DNA from 3 places in the Streptomyces sp. NPDC058579 genome. Region 3 is predicted to be linked to each of the others. Evidence: riboswitches for the same ligand, from Rfam matches in the RefSeq annotation. Region 3 holds a riboswitch; each other region holds the start of a gene.
The links. Region 3 has a riboswitch for cyclic di-AMP ahead of ACFWRO_RS03035 (M23 family metallopeptidase). Riboswitches for the same ligand answer to the same signal wherever they lie in the genome.

Region 1: linked by a shared signal. The riboswitch ahead of ACFWRO_RS04765 (peptidoglycan DD-metalloendopeptidase family protein) and the one ahead of ACFWRO_RS03035 (M23 family metallopeptidase) in region 3 are both predicted to bind cyclic di-AMP.
Region 2: linked by a shared signal. The riboswitch ahead of ACFWRO_RS08305 (M23 family metallopeptidase) and the one ahead of ACFWRO_RS03035 (M23 family metallopeptidase) in region 3 are both predicted to bind cyclic di-AMP.

What each region holds. Positions count from the first base shown of each region.
Region 1 covers NZ_JBHXPI010000002.1:416,068-419,331, reverse strand. Annotated here, with positions in the region: gene ACFWRO_RS04770 (SGNH/GDSL hydrolase family protein) at 1-611, opposite strand, end outside; gene ACFWRO_RS04765 (peptidoglycan DD-metalloendopeptidase family protein) at 789-1,763, opposite strand; cyclic di-AMP (ydaO/yuaA leader) riboswitch at 1,768-1,927, opposite strand; gene ACFWRO_RS04760 (tyrosine-protein phosphatase) at 2,322-3,134, shown strand; gene ACFWRO_RS04755 (DUF6126 family protein) at 3,151-3,264, opposite strand, start outside.
Region 2 covers NZ_JBHXPI010000004.1:291,668-294,931, forward strand. Annotated here, with positions in the region: gene ACFWRO_RS08295 (HPr family phosphocarrier protein) at 1-250, shown strand, start outside; gene ACFWRO_RS08300 (GntR family transcriptional regulator) at 432-1,124, opposite strand; gene ACFWRO_RS08305 (M23 family metallopeptidase) at 1,299-2,084, opposite strand; cyclic di-AMP (ydaO/yuaA leader) riboswitch at 2,097-2,263, opposite strand; gene ACFWRO_RS08310 (M16 family metallopeptidase) at 2,475-3,264, opposite strand, start outside.
Region 3 covers NZ_JBHXPI010000001.1:636,171-639,434, forward strand. Annotated here, with positions in the region: gene ACFWRO_RS03030 (PP2C family protein-serine/threonine phosphatase) at 1-1,082, shown strand, start outside; cyclic di-AMP (ydaO/yuaA leader) riboswitch at 1,330-1,477, shown strand; gene ACFWRO_RS03035 (M23 family metallopeptidase) at 1,489-2,592, shown strand; gene ACFWRO_RS03040 (aldo/keto reductase) at 2,705-3,264, shown strand, end outside.

The sequences.
Region 1 (3,264 bases), on a different contig from region 3:
ATGCCGAGGACCTGGGCGGCGCGCAGCGCGACCCGGGTGTGCCCCTCCGGCGAGAGGTGCAGCCGGTCGCCGTCCCAGGCCCGCCTGTCCTGAACGGACTTGAGCGACCACAGGTCGAGGACCGGGCAGTCGTAGCGGTCCGCGATGGACCGGACGTGGGCGGTGTACGTCGCGATCTTGCCGCGCAGGTGCCGCAGCACGGGTACGTCGCGGGTGTCGAAGCCGGTCGTCACCATCACCGTGCCGACGGCCGACGTCAGGTCGGCGACGGCGCGCTCGAAGCGCTCGGCGACGTCGTCCGGGTCGGTGCCGGGCCGGATGATGTCGTTGCCGCCCGCGCAGAAACTCACCAGGTCGGGGGCGAGTTCCCTGGCCCTCGGAACCTGCTCCGCGACGATCTGGTCGAGGAGCCGGCCTCGGACGGCCAGATTGGCGTAACGGAACGCGTCGTGCTCCGGCAATTGGTCGGCGAGAAGTACCGCGAAACGGTCCGCCCAGCCGACGTACTGCCCGTCCGGCCCGGGATCTCCCACGCCCTCGGTGAAGCTGTCCCCGATCGCCGCGTACGACCCGAATGCCTTCATGTCTCTTGATCTCGAATCGTCTGCCACGGGAGTTCATCTTTCCCTTACACATGTGACCTACGCGACCGTAAGGAGGGGTTGACGCCGGGTGAGATACGCCACCGGTCAAGATTCCACAAAGCCGGAATACGCCGCAGGGGCCCGGCACACCGAAGTGCCGGGCCCCTGTGGGGTGCTGCGGATGACGCGGGTGACGCGGAGGCGTCAGATGCCGACGCCGTGCTGGCGCAGGTACGCCAGCGGGTCGATGTCCGAGCCGTAGCTCGGGCCGGTGCGGATCTCGAAGTGCAGGTGCGGGCCGCTGGAGTTGCCGGTCGAGCCGGAGAGGCCAATCTGCTGGCCGCCCGTGACGGTCTGGCCGGCCGAGACGGAGAGCGAGGAGAGGTGGGCGTACTGGGAGTACGTGCCGTCGGCGTGCTGGATGACGACCTCGTTGCCGTACGAGCCGCTCCAGCCGGCCGAGTGGACGGTGCCCGCGCCGACGGCCTTCACCGAGGTGCCGGAGGAGGCGATGAAGTCGACACCGGTGTGGTAGCCGGAGGACCACATCGAGCCGGAGGCACGGTACGGGGTGGAGATGCCACCGCCGACCGGAGCGACCCAGCCGGAGGAGGAGGCCTGCGCGGGGGCGGAGTCCTGGGTGGAGGTGGCCGCGGTGCGCTCGGAGGAGCGGGAGGCGCGCGACTCGCTCGTGTCGGAGGACGAGGACTTCTTCTCGGCCTTCGGGGCGGCCTTGGGCGCGGCCTTCGGGGCAGCCTTGGGGGCCGCGGCCTTCGGGGCGGCCGTCGACTTGGCGCCGAGGGTGAGCTTCATGCCGGGCAGGATCAGCGACGGGTTCTCGCCGACGACCTGGCGGTTGTCGGCGTAGAGCTTCTGCCAGCCACCGTTGAGGTCGTGCTCGGCGGCGATCTTCGACAGGTAGTCGCCGCGGACGACGGAGTACGTCTTCGGCTTCGCCGCGGGGGCGGCGGCCGGAGCGGCCGGGGCCTTCGCGGGAGTGACGGCGACGGCGGTGACGGCCTTCTCGGGCGTCACGGTCGGAGCGGCCTTCTCGGCGGCGTGGGCTCCGGTCGCGCCGAGCAGCGGGAGGGCGACGACTGCGCCACCGGTGCCGGCGGCGACGAATCCGCGCGTGATCGGGTTGACCTTGGGACGGCGATGCTTACCCTTCGCGGGCATGGCGAATTCCTCTCCGTCGCCTGCGAGGTGAGCTGTCGGGTTCGGACTGGAGATGTCCGGCCGCGTTCTCACGCGGCTTAACCCCAAGCCGTCCGGTCAGACCGGTGCGGCGTACTTACCTGGGTCCCCCGCTCCTGCCGTACGTGGATGGGTGCGGATTCGATTCCGGGCGGTGGCAGGATTCGGCGGTCCGACCGGATTGAGCGTGACGCTAGACGAGCGGGGTCGAGCCGAACAAGCCGCCCGATTCCACGCGCATTCAGCGGCGTGATATTCGTACCGAATTCCGGTCACCCTCCGTGGATGACGGAGGATCGATTTCCTTTTCCGGCCAGGGAATTGGTCCGGACGATCAGGCACGGTCCGTCACCTTTGAGACGCTGCTCACGCCCCGAATCCCATCTCCCCTGCAACCAGGGCGCGTTATACCGAAGGGTTTAATTCGGACAGAACGCCCATTCCCTTACCCAGGGGTGCGCACAGCCCTCGACACCCGGGATGATTGCCCCAGGAATCGATCAGGAACCGATCGCGATCCGTCTACCTTCAGGAGCACTCGTGACGCAGCAGCTGCCCCAGGTCCCGTCGACCGAACCCGAGCTCACCGGGGTACGCAACTTCCGCGATGTGGGCGGACTGCCGACCGTGGACGGTGGTGCGGTGCGCTTCGGACGCCTCTTCCGCAGCGGCCACCTGGCCCACGCCACCGAGGAGGACGCGGCGTTCCTCTCCACCCTCGGGCTGCACACGATCTTCGACTTCCGCAATCAGGCCGACGTCAAGATCGAGGGCCCGGACGTCGACCTGCCCGGTGTACGGAATGTGAACATACCGCTCAACGACCCGGCCGACGGCAAGGAGTTCTGGAAGCTCGTCCGCTCCGGCGAGCTGGAGCAGCTCCGCGAGATCCTCGGGGACGGCAAGGCGGCGACCCGAATGTCCGATTCGTACCGGCAGATGATCGTCGAGCGGACGGCGGAGCACAGCCGCATCCTGCACGCGCTCGCCGAGGACAGCGTCCCGGCGCTCATGCACTGCGCGGCCGGCAAGGACCGGGCCGGCCTCTCGATCGCCATCTCGCTGCTCGCGGTGGGCGTCGAGCGCGAGGCGATCGAGGCCGACTACGTGAAGTCGAACGACCCGCACCGCCGCTACAAGGTGCGCCGCGCCTCCTCCGCCTCGGACGCGATGGCGCCCGAGGTGATGGAGCTGATCAGCCCGCTGTTCGACGCGCGGGTGGAGTACCTGCGGGCCGCGTTCGAGACGATGGAGCAGACCTGGGGGACGGCCGAGAACTACCTCACCGACGGCCTGAAGCTCAGCCCGGAGACCCGTGCGCGGCTGCGCGAGCGGCTCGTCGTCGAGGCGTGACCGCACCTGCCGCGTGTCACTGGTTCTGCGCGCCCAGGGCGAACAGCAGATAGAGGAACCCGGCGAAGAGGTGCCCGGCCACGAGGTACGCGAAGAGCCGGAGGACCAGCCCCTTGGGGAACTTGCCGTT
Region 2 (3,264 bases), on a different contig from region 3:
CGAGGGCCTGCACGCCCGCCCCGCCTCCATCTTCGTCCGTGCCGCCACGGCCTCCGGCGTCCCCGTGACGATCGCCAAGGCCGATGGCAACCCGGTGAACGCCGCGTCGATGCTCGCGGTGCTCGGTCTGGGTGCGCAGGGCGGCGAGGAGATCGTGCTCGCTTCGGACTCCGAAGGCGCCGAGGCCGCGCTCGACCGTCTGGCGAAGCTGGTTGCCGAGGGTCTCGAGGAGCTCCCCGAGACCGTCTGACGGATCTCCGGCCGGACGGACGTCCGGGCCGAATTCGCGGGAAGCCGCACACGCCGAAATGACGGCGGGTGCGGCTTCTTTCTTTTCCTGATTCCGGGCCGCTCCGCGTCGCGATTCCAGCATTCCGGGCAGCACGAAGAAAGCCCCCGAGAATTCCCGCTCTTTGTATACGGCCCGCTCGTTAATTCCGGCCGCTCGCGGTGTTGACGACATGTTGCGAAGTCCTCACACGCCCGCGCGGCGGACGGTCGGGGCGCTTCAGCCGGTGCAGCAGCAGAGAGCGCTCGGCGTGCAGCGCGGTCAGGGCGCGGGCCCGTTCGGCGTCGCCGCGCGCCACCGCGTCCACGATCGCCCCGTGCTCCGCCCACGCCTCGACCGGCTGGGCGGGGGCCTCGACCGCGTACATCCAGGCGATCTTGTGCCGCAGCTGGGTGAGCAGGGCGGTGAGCGCCGGGCTGCCCGAGGCCTGCGCCAGGGTCTCGTGGAACCAGCCGCCGAGCGAGCGCAGATCGTCCCCCTGTCCGCGCCTGGCCCGCTCCTGCCCCAGTCTGACCAGGCCGCGCAGCACCTTGAGGTGCGCGTCGGTACGGCGCTGCGCGGCCCGGGCGGCGCCGAGCGGTTCAAGCAGCGAGCGCATGTCCAGGAGGTCGGCCGCCTCCTGCTCGGTGGGCTCGGCCACCTGCGCGCCCGCGTGCCGGCGGGTGATCACGAAGCCCTCGGACTCCAGGGTGCGCAGCGCCTCGCGGACCGGGACGCGGGAGACTCCGTATCGGCGGGCCAGCTGCTCCTCGGTCAGCCGGCCGCCGCGCTCGAAGACGCCGGTGACGATGTCGTCCCGGATCGCCGTGCACACCGAGTGCGCGGGAATGCGCATGATCGACCTCCGCCTTAATACGCGCGAAACCGGTTGTCCGGTGACTCTATTGCAGCGGGGCGGCATTTCCGACGGGTCCTCGTTAACCATGGATATCTTTTGGTCAGCGATGGGTCAGCGAAAAGCCCCGGCTCAGTACGAGCCGGGGCTTTTCTGACGTGCGCGGCCGGTCGGTCAGACGTTCACGCCGCGGGCGCGGAGGTACGCGACCGGGTTGATGTCGGAGCCGTACTCGGCGGTGGTGCGGGCCTCGAAGTGGAGGTGCGGGCCGGTCGAGTTGCCGGTCGACCCCGAGATCCCTATCTGCCGGCCCGGAGTGACGGACTGGCCGACGGAGACACTGATGGCCGAGAGGTGCCCGTACTGGGTGTACGTGCCGTCGTTCATCCGGATGACGATGTTGTTGCCGTACGCGCCGCCCCAGCCGGCCTCGACGACGGTGCCGGAGCCGACGGAGACGACCTTGGTGCCGTAGGCGGCGTGGAAGTCGACGCCGGAGTGGCTGCCGGAGGACCAGAGGGAGCCGCCGGCCTGGTAGCCGGTGGAGACGTACGAGCCGGCCACGGGGGACTGGAAGGAGTTCAGGCGCTTGCGCTCGGCCTCGCGGGCGGCGCGCTCCTTGGCGGCGCGGACCTCCTTGGCGCGGGCCTCCGCCTTGCGCTTGGCCTCCGCCTTGGCGCGGGCCTCGGCGACGCGCTTCGCCTCGGCCTCGGCGGCCTCGCGCTCCTGCGCGGCGGCCTGGGCGTCGATCTTGTCGGCGAGGGCGTTGTCGGCGACGACGACCTGGGTCAGGCCGGTGTCCTCCAGGGAGGGGGCGTCCGTGTCGACGGCGAGCGCCGGGGAGGCGAGGGTGCCGATGACGCCGGCGGTGGCGAGGGTCGCGACGCCGGCGACGCCCGCGCTGCGGCGCGCCAGACGGCTCGGACCACGATGCTTCCCGGTGGCACGGGTGAACGCCATGTAGTGGCTGATCCTTTCCTTCCTTCTCGCCTACCGGGTTAGCTGACGGGTTCGGAGCAGGAAGGTCTCCTACGGGCCCCTCCGCACGGATGCGAAGGCGTCCGATTCACCCCAGGGACTTCGTGTGGGTCCCCGGCTCCCCAGGCTCGCGCCTGACGGGGACTCGGCGATGACTGTCCGATGCCGCGGGTGCGGCGGGTGCAACTGGCGAACAGCCGGACCGACGCTATGCGGATCGTCTTTCAATCACCAAACAGACACGCCTGTTTGTAAGACATGCCACAGGGCATACAACCACGCTATACATCAATACGGACAAAGCGGAGGACCCTGACGTAACGTGACGTCAGGGTCCTCCGGACACTCCGCCGCAGCAGCGGCGCGGCTCAATCAGCCGGTGACGACGGTGACTTCGCCGATGCCGAGGGCCCGCACCGGCTCCTCGATCTCGGCCGCGTCACCCACGAGCACGGTGACGAGCCGGTCCACCGGGAAGGCGTTGACGACGGCCGCCGTCGCCTCGACCGTGCCGGTCTCGACCAGGCGCGCGTACAACTGCGCCTGGAAGTCGTCCGGGAGGTGCTGCTCGACCTGGTCGGCGAGCGTCGCCGCGACGGAGGCGGCGGTCTCGTACTTGAGCGGCGCCACGCCCACCAGGTTCTGCACGGCCACGTCGCGCTCGGCGTCCGTCAGACCCTCGGCCGCGAGGGTGCGCAGCACCTTCCACAGGTCGTCAAGTGCCGGGCCGGTGTTGGGGGTGTCCACGGAGCCGCTGATGGCGAGCATCGAGGCACCGTTGCCCGCGCCGTCGGAGCGCAGGACCTGACCGAAGGCCCGGACACCGTAGGTGTAGCCCTTCTCCTCGCGCAGGACGCGGTCCAGGCGGGAGGTGAGCGTGCCGCCGAGGCAGTACGTGCCGAGGACCTGGGCGGGCCAGACGCGGTCGTGCCGGTCGGCGCCCACGCGGCCGATCAGCAACTGGGTCTGGACGGCGCCCGGCCGGTCGACGATGACCACACGGCCGGCGTCGTCGGCCGTGATCGGAGGCATGGGCCGGGACTCCGCGCTGTTCCCCGTCCAGGCGCCCAGCGACTCGGCGAGGACCTTGTCCAGGTCCACGTCGGTCAGGTCGCCGACGACCACGGCGGTCGCCGTGGACGGCCGGAGGTGGGTCTGGAAG
Region 3 (3,264 bases):
CCCTGCCGCCGCTGGTGATCCTCGGCGGGATCGTCTTCGACCTGGCCACCCCCGCCGCGTACACGGCCTCCCCGATGTTCTCCGCCGCCCCGCTCATCGCCGCCCCCTTCTTCTCCATGCTGACGACGCTGCTCACCGGCATCGCCGCCGTCCTCGCCGGCATCGGGCTGCACCTCTACAACGGCACCGCCAACGACATCCCCGCCCTCACCGAGACGCTGACCGTCGTCACCGTCTCCGCCCTCGCCCTGCTGATCAACCGGGTCGTGCGGCGCAGCGGCGAGCGGCTCGCCTCGGCGCGGGTGATCGCGGAGACCGCGCAGAAGGCCGTGCTGCCGACGCCCGCCGAGCGGATCGGCGGGCTCCAGGTCGCCGCCCGCTACGAGGCCGCGCAGGCGGACGCGTTCATCGGCGGGGACCTCTTTGCCGTTCAGGACACGCCGTTCGGGGTCCGCCTCGTGGTCGGGGACGTGCGCGGCAAGGGGCTCGACGCGGTCGAGGCGGTCGCCGTCGTGATCGGCGCCTTCCGCGAGGCGGCCGAGCAGGAGGCCTCCCTCGAGGGGGTCGCCCAGCGCCTTGAACGGGCGCTGGCTCGCGAGGGGACCCGCCGCTCCGGACTCGACGCCTTCGAGGGGTTCACCACGGCCGTCCTTGCTGAGATCCCGCGCGGGAACGGGCGGGTACGGGTCGTGAACCGGGGCCACCCCGAGCCGCTGCTGCTGTACGCGGACGGGGGCCTGACCCACCTGGAGCCGACCGAGCCCGCGCTGCCGCTCGGCATGGGCGAGCTGGCCGTCTGGCCGGACCGGGCCGACGAGGCCCCGTACCCGCCCGGCGCCACGCTGCTCCTCTACACCGACGGGCTCTCCGAGGCGCGCGATGCCTCGGGGGCCTTCTACGAACCGGCCGAGCGGCTCGCCGGGAGGATCTTCCCCGGGCCGGAGGAGCTGCTCGACGCGCTCGTCGACGACGTCCGCCGGTACACGGGCGGGGGCTCCACCGACGACATGGCGCTGCTCGCCGTGAGCCGGCCGGGAGCGGGGCAGCCGGAGCGGCGCCGGACGATGCCCGTGGTGCCGTGACGTACGCCCTGACGCACCCCTGACGTACGCCGTGACCTTGCGTAGTGGAGGCGTACCGCTCCGATAACAATTGACGAACCATCAGATTCGGGGTGGCGGCAAGACTCCGTACTGAAGCGGGCTCAAATCGGGCTGTACCAGCTCAATCTTGGGAATGATCAACAGGAACAGCTTGGAATCCGGCCCTCGTGTCTATTAACGTTCGATAACGCAGCGCGGTCGTCCCAGCCGTCGTAAGAGACGGCACCGCGCGCGTGCGCCGAATCCTGAAAGGGAACCGGGGAACCACTACTTGGGGTGAATCGGGCACCTTCGCACTCGTGCGGAACCGCCCGTAGGAGACCTTCCTGCTCCGAACCCGTCAGCTAACCCGGTAGGCGAGAAGGAAGGAAAGGAGCACGCCTCCGTGGCGTCCAACAGCCCTGCCCCCGACGGTCTTTCTGACGGGTTCAACGCGTTCGGTGCCCGTGGTGCCGCCGGGACGGACGACAACGCGACGACGTTGGGGGAGTGGAACCCGACCGAGGACTCCCTGCGCCAGCAGGCCCGTTCGGGTGGCCGCCACCGCGTCGTGAAGCAGCGCTCCGGCTTCGCCCGTTCCTCCACCGTCCTCGGCGTCGGCGTCATCGCGGCCGTCGGCGCGGGCGGCATGGCGACCGCCAAGGAGAAGCCCCCGGTCTCGATATCGCTGCCCGACCTGAACCTGCCGGACGCCTCCGAGCTGCCCGGTGTCGGCGAGCTCATCTCCGACGGCGGCGACGGCGCGGGCGGTTCGGACTCCGGTACGACCAACCCCCAGCCGCTCACGGCCACCCTCGCCCTGCCGGCCGACGGCGTCGAGAAGGCCGGAAGCGGCCAGTCCGCCTCCGCCTCGACCGCCGACGCCGGTGAGGCGCTGCGCGCCCGCATCCTGCAGCAGGCCGAGCAGCAGCAGGCCTCCGCCGACGCCGCCGAGAAGGCCGCGGCGGAGAAGGCCGCCGCCGAGAAGGCCGCCGTCGAGGCCGCGGCCAAGGCGGACAAGGCCGAGAAGGAAGCGGCCGCGGCGAAGAAGAAGGCCGAGGAGGAAGCGGCGGCGAAGGCCGAGGCGGAGCGCCTGGCGAAGCTCGCCGCGAGCTACTCGCTGCCCACGTCCTCGTACACGATCACCTCCACGTACGGCCAGTCCGGCTCCATGTGGTCCTCCGGCCAGCACACGGGCCTCGACTTCGCGGCGCCCACCGGCACGCCGGTCAAGGCCGTGCACGGCGGCACCATCAAGTCGGCCGGCTGGTCGGGCTCGTACGGCTACCGGATCGTCCTGGAGCTCGAGGACGGTACGGAGGTCTGGTACGCGCACCTGTCCTCGATGACGGCGAGCGTCGGCCAGACCGTGGGCACCGGCGACACGATCGGGCGCGTGGGCGCGACCGGCAACGTGACCGGCCCGCACCTCCACCTGGAGGTCCACACCCCGGGCGGCGCGGGCATCGACCCGGCGGCCTGGCTCGGAAGCAAGGGCCTCTCGGTCTAGGGACGTCCAAGGACCCCTCCCGAGGCCTTACGACTCCGGCAGTCCTGGCGGCACCCCCCCCACGTCAGGGCTGCCGGAATACCCGTACCGGGGGCGGTCGTTGTACCGTCCCATGACCTCACTGCGCCCTCTGGGCACTTCCGACCTGAACGTCTTCCCCCTCGCGCTCGGCGGCAACGTCTTCGGCTGGTCCTCCAGCGAGGAACAGTCCTTCGCGGTCCTGGACGCCTACACCGCCGCGGGCGGCAACTTCGTCGACACCGCCGACATGTACTCCGCGTGGGCCGAGGGCAACCAGGGCGGAGAGTCCGAGACGGTCATCGGCAAGTGGCTGGCCTCCCGCGGCAATCGCTCCGAGGTCGTCATCGCCACGAAGGTCGGCGCGCACCCCCGGTACAAGGGCCTCGCCGCGACCACGATCAAGGGCGCGGTCGAGGAGTCGCTGCGCCGGCTCGGGACCGACCACATCGACCTGTACTACTCGCACTTCGACGACCCGACCGTCCCGGTCGAGGAGATCGTCACAGCCCTCGACCAGCTGGTGAGGGAGGGCAAGGTGCGGGCCGTCGCCGCCTCCAACATCTCGCCCGAGCGGCTCCAGGCCTCCCTCGACTTCGCAGAGACCGAGGGCCTCGCCCGCTACGTCGCCCTGCAGCCGCACTACAACCTGCT